DNA from 3 places in the Rhizobium sp. SU303 genome. Region 3 is predicted to be linked to each of the others. Evidence: predicted binding sites of a transcription regulator. Region 3 holds the regulator's gene; each other region holds the start of a gene.

What was found. Region 3 encodes LexA, which represses DNA repair genes until DNA is damaged. Its sites were predicted from a motif close to TGTTCNNNNTGTGTTCNG; they were not measured.
Region 1: a site for LexA is predicted at 1,440-1,457, ahead of uvrA (excinuclease ABC subunit UvrA). Genes of this name have one in related genera too.
Region 2: a site for LexA is predicted at 951-968, ahead of RlegSU303_RS08030 (ImuA family protein). Genes of this name have one in related genera too.

What each region holds. Positions count from the first base shown of each region.
Region 1 covers NZ_CP088095.1:2,134,877-2,137,143, forward strand. The annotation lists gene uvrA (excinuclease ABC subunit UvrA) at 1-1,317, opposite strand, end outside; gene RlegSU303_RS10705 (single-stranded DNA-binding protein) at 1,602-2,114, shown strand; gene RlegSU303_RS10710 (MarC family protein) at 2,214-2,267, opposite strand, start outside.
Region 2 covers NZ_CP088095.1:1,609,431-1,611,697, reverse strand. The annotation lists gene RlegSU303_RS08035 (Y-family DNA polymerase) at 1-224, opposite strand, end outside; gene RlegSU303_RS08030 (ImuA family protein) at 145-903, opposite strand; partial or broken gene RlegSU303_RS08025 (hypothetical protein) at 1,078-1,342, shown strand; partial or broken gene dinB (DNA polymerase IV) at 1,346-2,267, shown strand, end outside.
Region 3 covers NZ_CP088095.1:1,970,115-1,972,381, reverse strand. The annotation lists gene RlegSU303_RS09915 (VOC family protein) at 1-306, opposite strand, end outside; gene lexA (transcriptional repressor LexA) at 505-1,224, shown strand; gene RlegSU303_RS09905 (ComEC/Rec2 family competence protein) at 1,205-2,267, opposite strand, start outside.

The DNA of each region.
Region 1 (2,267 bases), 160 kb from region 3:
TAAGGCCTCCGGCTTCAGGCGGAAGCCGTTGCAGGAAGGGCAGGGGGCCGCCGACATGAAGCGCTCGATATCCTCGCGCGCCCAGGCGGAATCGGTCTCCTTCCAGCGGCGCTCGAGATTGGTGATGATGCCTTCGAAATTCTTCTGCGTCGTGTAGGAGCGGGCGCCGTCGGCATAGTGGAATTCGATCTTGTCGTTGGTGCCGTTAAGGATGACGTCCTTGGCCTCCTCGGAAAGATCGTTCCAGCGGGTGCCGAGCTTGAAGCCGTAATGTTTGCCGAGCGCTTCCAGCGTCTGATTGTAGTAGGGCGAGGTCGACTTGGCCCAGGGCGCGATCGCCCCGTCGCGCAGCGTCCGTTCCGGCTCGGGCACGATCAGATCCGGATCGATCTTCTGCTGGGCGCCGAGGCCGTCGCAGGTCGGGCAGGCGCCGAAGGGATTGTTGAAGGAGAACAGCCTAGGTTCGATCTCCGGAATGGTGAAGCCGGAGACCGGGCAGGCGAATTTCTCCGAAAACAGCACGCGTTCATGCGTCTCGTTCAGCGACTTGTTGGCCGAGCCGCCGGCCGACGTCTCTTCCGGCGGCAGCGGCTTGTCGGCGAATTCGGCAACCGCCAGCCCGTCGGCGAGCTTCAGGCAGGTTTCCAGGCTGTCCGCCAGGCGCGCCGACACATCGGAGCGCACGACGATGCGGTCGACGACCACGTCGATGTCGTGCTTGTATTTCTTGTCGAGCACCGGTGCCTCGGCGATCTCGTAGAACTGCCCGTCGACCTTGACGCGCTGGAAGCCCTTCTTCATCAGCTCCGCCAGTTCCTTCTTGTATTCGCCCTTGCGCCCGCGCACGAGCGGCGCAAGAATATAAAGACGGGTGCCCTCGCCGAAATCCAGGATGCGGTCGACCATCTGGCTGACGGTCTGGCTCTCGATCGGCAGGCCGGTCGCCGGCGAATAGGGAACGCCGACGCGGGCAAAAAGCAGGCGCATATAGTCGTAGATCTCGGTGACGGTGCCGACCGTCGAGCGCGGGTTGCGCGAGGTGGTCTTCTGCTCGATCGAGATCGCCGGCGACAGCCCGTCGATCTGGTCGACGTCGGGCTTCTGCATCATTTCGAGGAATTGCCGGGCATAGGCTGACAGGCTCTCGACATAGCGCCGCTGGCCCTCGGCATAGATCGTGTCGAAGGCAAGCGAGGATTTGCCGGAACCCGAAAGCCCGGTCATGACGATCAGCTTGTTACGCGGCAGATCGAGATCGATGCTCTTGAGATTATGCTCGCGCGCGCCGCGGATGGAGATCGTCTTCAGTTCGCTCATCGTCTCTGCTTTGGTTTTCTGGATGACAGCCCTTATTTAGTGATGCCGACGGGCGAGTCGAGGCTGAATATCCGCAAGGGCTCAAGGTTTTCGATTCTGTTGACAGGATCATACGGATAAACTAGAACAAATAAAGAACAAAATTCCTGATGAATGCATGCGGCTTTCTGATGGGATAAACATGTGGATTAATTGCCGCCCATGCGCATCGGCGGTCCGTGATGGTTTAAGGTGCGCCGATCGATTAAACGCCGCCGGGCAGGGCGGCAGGCAGGGTGAGAAGCATGGCTGGTAGCGTGAATAAGGTAATTCTGATTGGAAACGTCGGTGCGGACCCGGAAATCCGCCGCACACAGGATGGCCGGCCGATCGCCAATCTTCGTATCGCGACCTCGGAGACCTGGCGCGACCGCAATTCCGGCGAGCGCCGTGAAAAGACCGAATGGCACACCGTCGTCGTCTTCAACGAAGGCCTTTGCAAGGTCGTCGAGCAATATGTGAAGAAGGGCGCCAAGCTCTATATCGAAGGCCAGCTGCAGACCCGCAAATGGCAGGACCAGCAGGGCCAGGATCGCTACAGCACGGAAGTGGTGCTGCAGGGTTTCGGTTCGACGCTGACGATGCTCGACGGCCGCGGTGAAGGCGGCGGCGCGAGCGGCGGCCGTGGCAGTGGCGCCGGCGGCAACGATTATGGCGACGATTACGGCGCCCCGGCGCCCGCTTCATCGCCGAGCCGCGGCGGTGGCAGCGGCGGCGGCAACTTCTCGCGGGATCTCGACGACGATATCCCGTTCTGATCAATGGCCTTTCCTGGCTTGGTGAGAGACGTGAGAGAGCATGATGCCTTGGATGGCGTCATGCTCTTTTTCGTTGATCTCGCGGCAGATGCCGCCATGTCAGTGCGGTGTCGCGCTGATGAGGTTAAACGCCGACTTCGCCCCATCGACGAC
Region 2 (2,267 bases), 360 kb from region 3:
GCGTCGATCATCCGGAGGCCCTGGAAGAGCGCCTGCGCCTTTGCGGCCGGCATGCCCACGTGGACTCCAGCCTTCCTGGCTGCAGGATCAGCGGCCGACACCCAGCGCTTGGAGCCGCTCTTCGAAATGACGGCGATCGCCTGGTCAACGGAAATAGCGGGATCGACCCGCCTGATCCTGTCCGTCGGCAGATCGGGAAAAAATATCGATACGACCCTCGGCATCGCAGGCTCCTACTTCGAACTCGGCGCACTCACCCGCTTTCACCCTCATCAATTCAAGAAACCACCTCGCCCGCCCGACGCCTGGAACGGGCAGTTCCTCGCTTGGAATGACGCTCACTCTCCATCGCGTGGTCGCAGCAGTCGGCTGGCCGAAGTCGCTGGCCTCGGTCTGCCGTCGCCACCGCCGCACTACGAGTGCCATCGTGCCGGTCTTCTCGGCAGCAAGCTGCAGCCGCCGGGACGCCGCCATCGGCAACCGGACGATCTCGCCAATCACCGCGCCGAGACCGCCGTATGAGAGGCCCTCCTCCATGTTCGCAAGGACGTCCTCCTCCTTGTCGGACTCGACGAAGACGATCCGGTTCGGATGAAGCCCCGCCTGCGCCAGGGCCGGGAAGAACAGGTCGGGACGTGTCAGGCACCAGACGACCTTGCCTTGAGTGCGAGCGGCTATCCCGGCCACGAACAGGGCGGCCGCCGCCCCATCGACGGTGCCAGCCCCGCCGCCAGCACACTCGTGCAGCGCCCCATAGGCCAACCCACCGCCCGGAAGCCGCTCGTCGATCTGTGCCACGCCGAAAGGCAAAACGCCGCGCTTGCGCTGACTGGCGCTTTCCAGGTGCGCAATCTGTTCGCGCAGGCCGTCGAGGACGGCGTTTGTGGCGGCGGCTGAGTTCATGATCTCCCTTCAACGGCAACCCGTTTTCAGCTTGAGAAACAGTAATATGTTCTGTATTTGTTCTCATAGAACAACTGAGTCAATGCGCATGTGACCCGCTGAAGTTGAGCACCAGTGCAAAGCAGAAAAATCGCCAGCGGATTCAATCGGATGGCGGAGAAGGAATATTTTCGCATGCGCCGAACGCGGCTTGTGGACGAATGCGGCCCCGAGACTGAAAGATCACAAGGTCCCGGTGGTCGAACTCATCTGCCGTGTCTGCGACCGCCATTGCGCGCATGAGCGCAGGCTGTTGGTGAAAGCTTTTGGCGCAAGCGTCAGCTTCGCGGAAATCCGCCGACGCATGGCTATGGGCTGCGAACGCATGCAGACGCCTGAGGGTGACAAGTGCGGGGCACATTTCCCATGTTTGGGTAATGATCTCCCTGATGGAAGCTAGATGATGACAGGCGAAGAAAGCCGAGAGCGGCCGCGCAAGATCGTGCATGTCGACATGGATGCCTTCTACGCATCGGTCGAGCAGCGTGACAATCCGGAGCTGCGTGGCATGCCGGTTGCCGTGGCAGTCCTGCTGCCCGCGGGGTGGTGGCAGCGGCCAGCTACGAAGCCAGAAAGTTCGGCGTTCATTCCGCCATGCCTTCGGTGACTGCGCAGCGGAAATGCCCGGACCTCATCTTCGTCAAGCCGCGCTTTGATGTTTACAAAGCCGTGTCGTTGCAGATCCGGGCGATCTTCGCCGAATACGCGCCGATGATCGAGCCGTTGTCGCTCGACGAGGCCTATCTCGACGTCACCGAAAACCTGAAGGGCATGGAGATTGCGACCGAGATCGCCGAAGAGATCCGCGCGAGCATCAAGGCGGCGACGGGGCTCAATGCGTCAGCCGGAATTTCTTACAACAAGTTTCTGGCCAAGTTGGCAAGCGACCTCAACAAGCCGAACGGCCAGGCTGTCATCACGCCGAAGAACGGCCCCGCCTTCGTCGAGCAACTCCCCGTCAAGAAATTCCACGGTGTAGGGCCGGCAACCGCCGAAAAGATGCATCGGCTGGGCATCGAGATGGGCGCTGACCTCAAGCAGCAATCGCTCGAGTTTCTGGTTCAGCATTTCGGGAAGTCGGGACCGTATTTCTTTGGGATTGCTCGCTGTATCGACAATCGTCCGGTCAAGCCGGATCGGGTGCGGAAATCCGTCGGAGCGGAAGACACGTTTTCGCAGGACATCCATTCCTTTGAGCCCGCGCGCGAAGGGCTTCAGCCGCTGATCGAGAAAGTCTGGGGCTACTGCGAGGCCAATGAAATTGGCGCCAAGACGGTGACACTCAAGGTCAAGTATGCCGAACTTCAGCCAGATCACCCGCAGCA
Region 3 (2,267 bases):
GCTGCCGAAAGCCATCCCCGAAAGCCCCTCCTCGCAACAGCGGAAACGGAAGGCCTGGTTGCGGGCAGTGAAGACATTGCCTTGCCGCGCCGATGCCTCGCTCTCCTCGACGCTCGCAATCCCGAGCGGCTCCAGATAGGTCTTGTCGGCAAAAAAGACGCAGGCATTCTCCGTTCCGAAGGGATGGCGCGCATCGGCGGCAACGGTGAAGCCGAGCTTGCCGAGCCTCTCGCGCGCCAGATCGATGTTGACGACCGGCAGCACGACATGATCCAGCGGGTGCGGTTTGGCGGAATGCTCGTTCATGATGTCCCTCCTGGAAACGGCAAGAGATTTGCGACGGCGCGCCCCTCAACGCAAGAGATGTGTCCCAATCCGGCGAATGAAAATAAAAATCTCAACGAGTTGGCGCCAAGTTTTACGGAAATTTAGCTACTTGCGGAACACATATGGAACATATAGTGTCTGTTCTGGATTTGTTTCAATCACGAGGTCACAACGTCGATGCTCACGCGCAAACAACAGGAGCTTCTCCTTTTCATTCATGAGCGCATGAAGGAATCCGGCGTTCCGCCATCTTTCGACGAAATGAAGGATGCCCTGGACCTCGCCTCCAAGTCCGGGATTCATCGCTTGATTACAGCGCTTGAGGAGCGAGGCTTCATTCGCCGCCTACCGAATCGCGCCCGCGCGATCGAGGTCATCAAGCTTCCGGAGGCCTACAGCCCCAGCATTCAGCCCCGGCGCGGCTTTTCGCCGAGCGTCATCGAGGGCAGCCTCGGCAAGCCGCAGCCGGTTGCTACTCCTGCTCCCGCAAAACCCGTCGCCGACAACGCCAACTCGGTCTCCGTGCCGGTCATGGGCCGAATCGCTGCCGGTGTGCCGATCTCGGCGATCCAGAACAATACCCACGACATCGTCGTTCCGGCCGACATGCTCGGCTCCGGTGAACATTATGCGCTCGAGGTCAAGGGCGATTCGATGATCGACGCCGGCATCTTCGACGGCGACACCGTGATCATCCGCAACGGCAGCACCGCAAGTCCTGGCGACATCGTCGTTGCTCTCGTCGACGACGAAGAAGCGACACTCAAGCGCTTCCGCCGCAAGGGCGCCTCGATCGCGCTGGAAGCGGCCAACCCAGCTTACGAGACCCGGATTTTCGGGCCGGACCGTGTCAAGGTTCAGGGTAAACTCGTCGGTCTCATTCGCCGATATCACTGACATTGGCCAGGCCGGATTCGGTAAAACTGTTGCTGCGCCAGTCATAGGCACGATGGCGCATCCATGGCCGCGACAATACATCGAATGCGGTTGCGACCTCCAGGCCGGTGTCCGTGAAGCGCAACTCGATGGAACCGGTCCTGCGCAACGTCTCACCGGTGAAGAGCGTCGCACCTGAACGGCAATTGTTGAAGCGAAGGCGGACCGACGTCACGACGATATCGGCCGCGTCGCACGCCGGGCCGAGATAGGCGGCGTTGTCGATGACGGTTACCACCCGACCATTGCCAAGCCTTGATATGCACCAGGCCTTCTTGACGCAGGAAAAGCGGTTTGCGTCACCGCCCGCTGCGGCCGTCCGCATCGCGGTCCTTGCTTCGTTCTGCTGATCGCGGGAAAGCCTGACGCGGCGGTCTTCTCCCTCAGGCGGGATAGCAGGACCATCCAGCATCTTCGGCGGATCATGCCTCGGCAGGACCAGCGCTCTCTGCCACTGGTCGAAGATGAAGTCCGGCGGTCTTTCACGGTTGGAAGCCATTGCCGCCGCCTCGACGACCGCGACGAGACTGCCATCCTCCGAAATCACCAGATCCGGCGGCCGGGGAACCGGCAGAAGCAGCAGGATGAGTGTTGCGACCGCGATGATCGATGTGCCGACATGGCGCAACCGGGTGCGGAGCAGCGTCAGCAGCAGAAAGCCTGCCACGGCGACGGCGAAATACCAGGCGGGCAAGCGGCCGACGTCGATATTGCCACCCCAGCCGGACACCGTCTTTGCGACCGCGATCACCAAATCGAGGCCAAATCCGACGATCTTCCAAGCCCAAACATCCAGACCGAAAGGCATGAGCAGCATCGCCAGCAGGCCTGCCGGCATGATGATGAAGGAGATGATCGGCATCGTCGCGAGGTTTGCCGGCAGGCCGTAGGCGGTCAGGCGATGAAAATGCTCGATCGAAAACAGCGCGGTTGAAAAACCGCCGATCAGCGAGGTCAGGAAGACGCCGCCGAAGAAACCGGCAACCGTAACGAACGGCCGGATG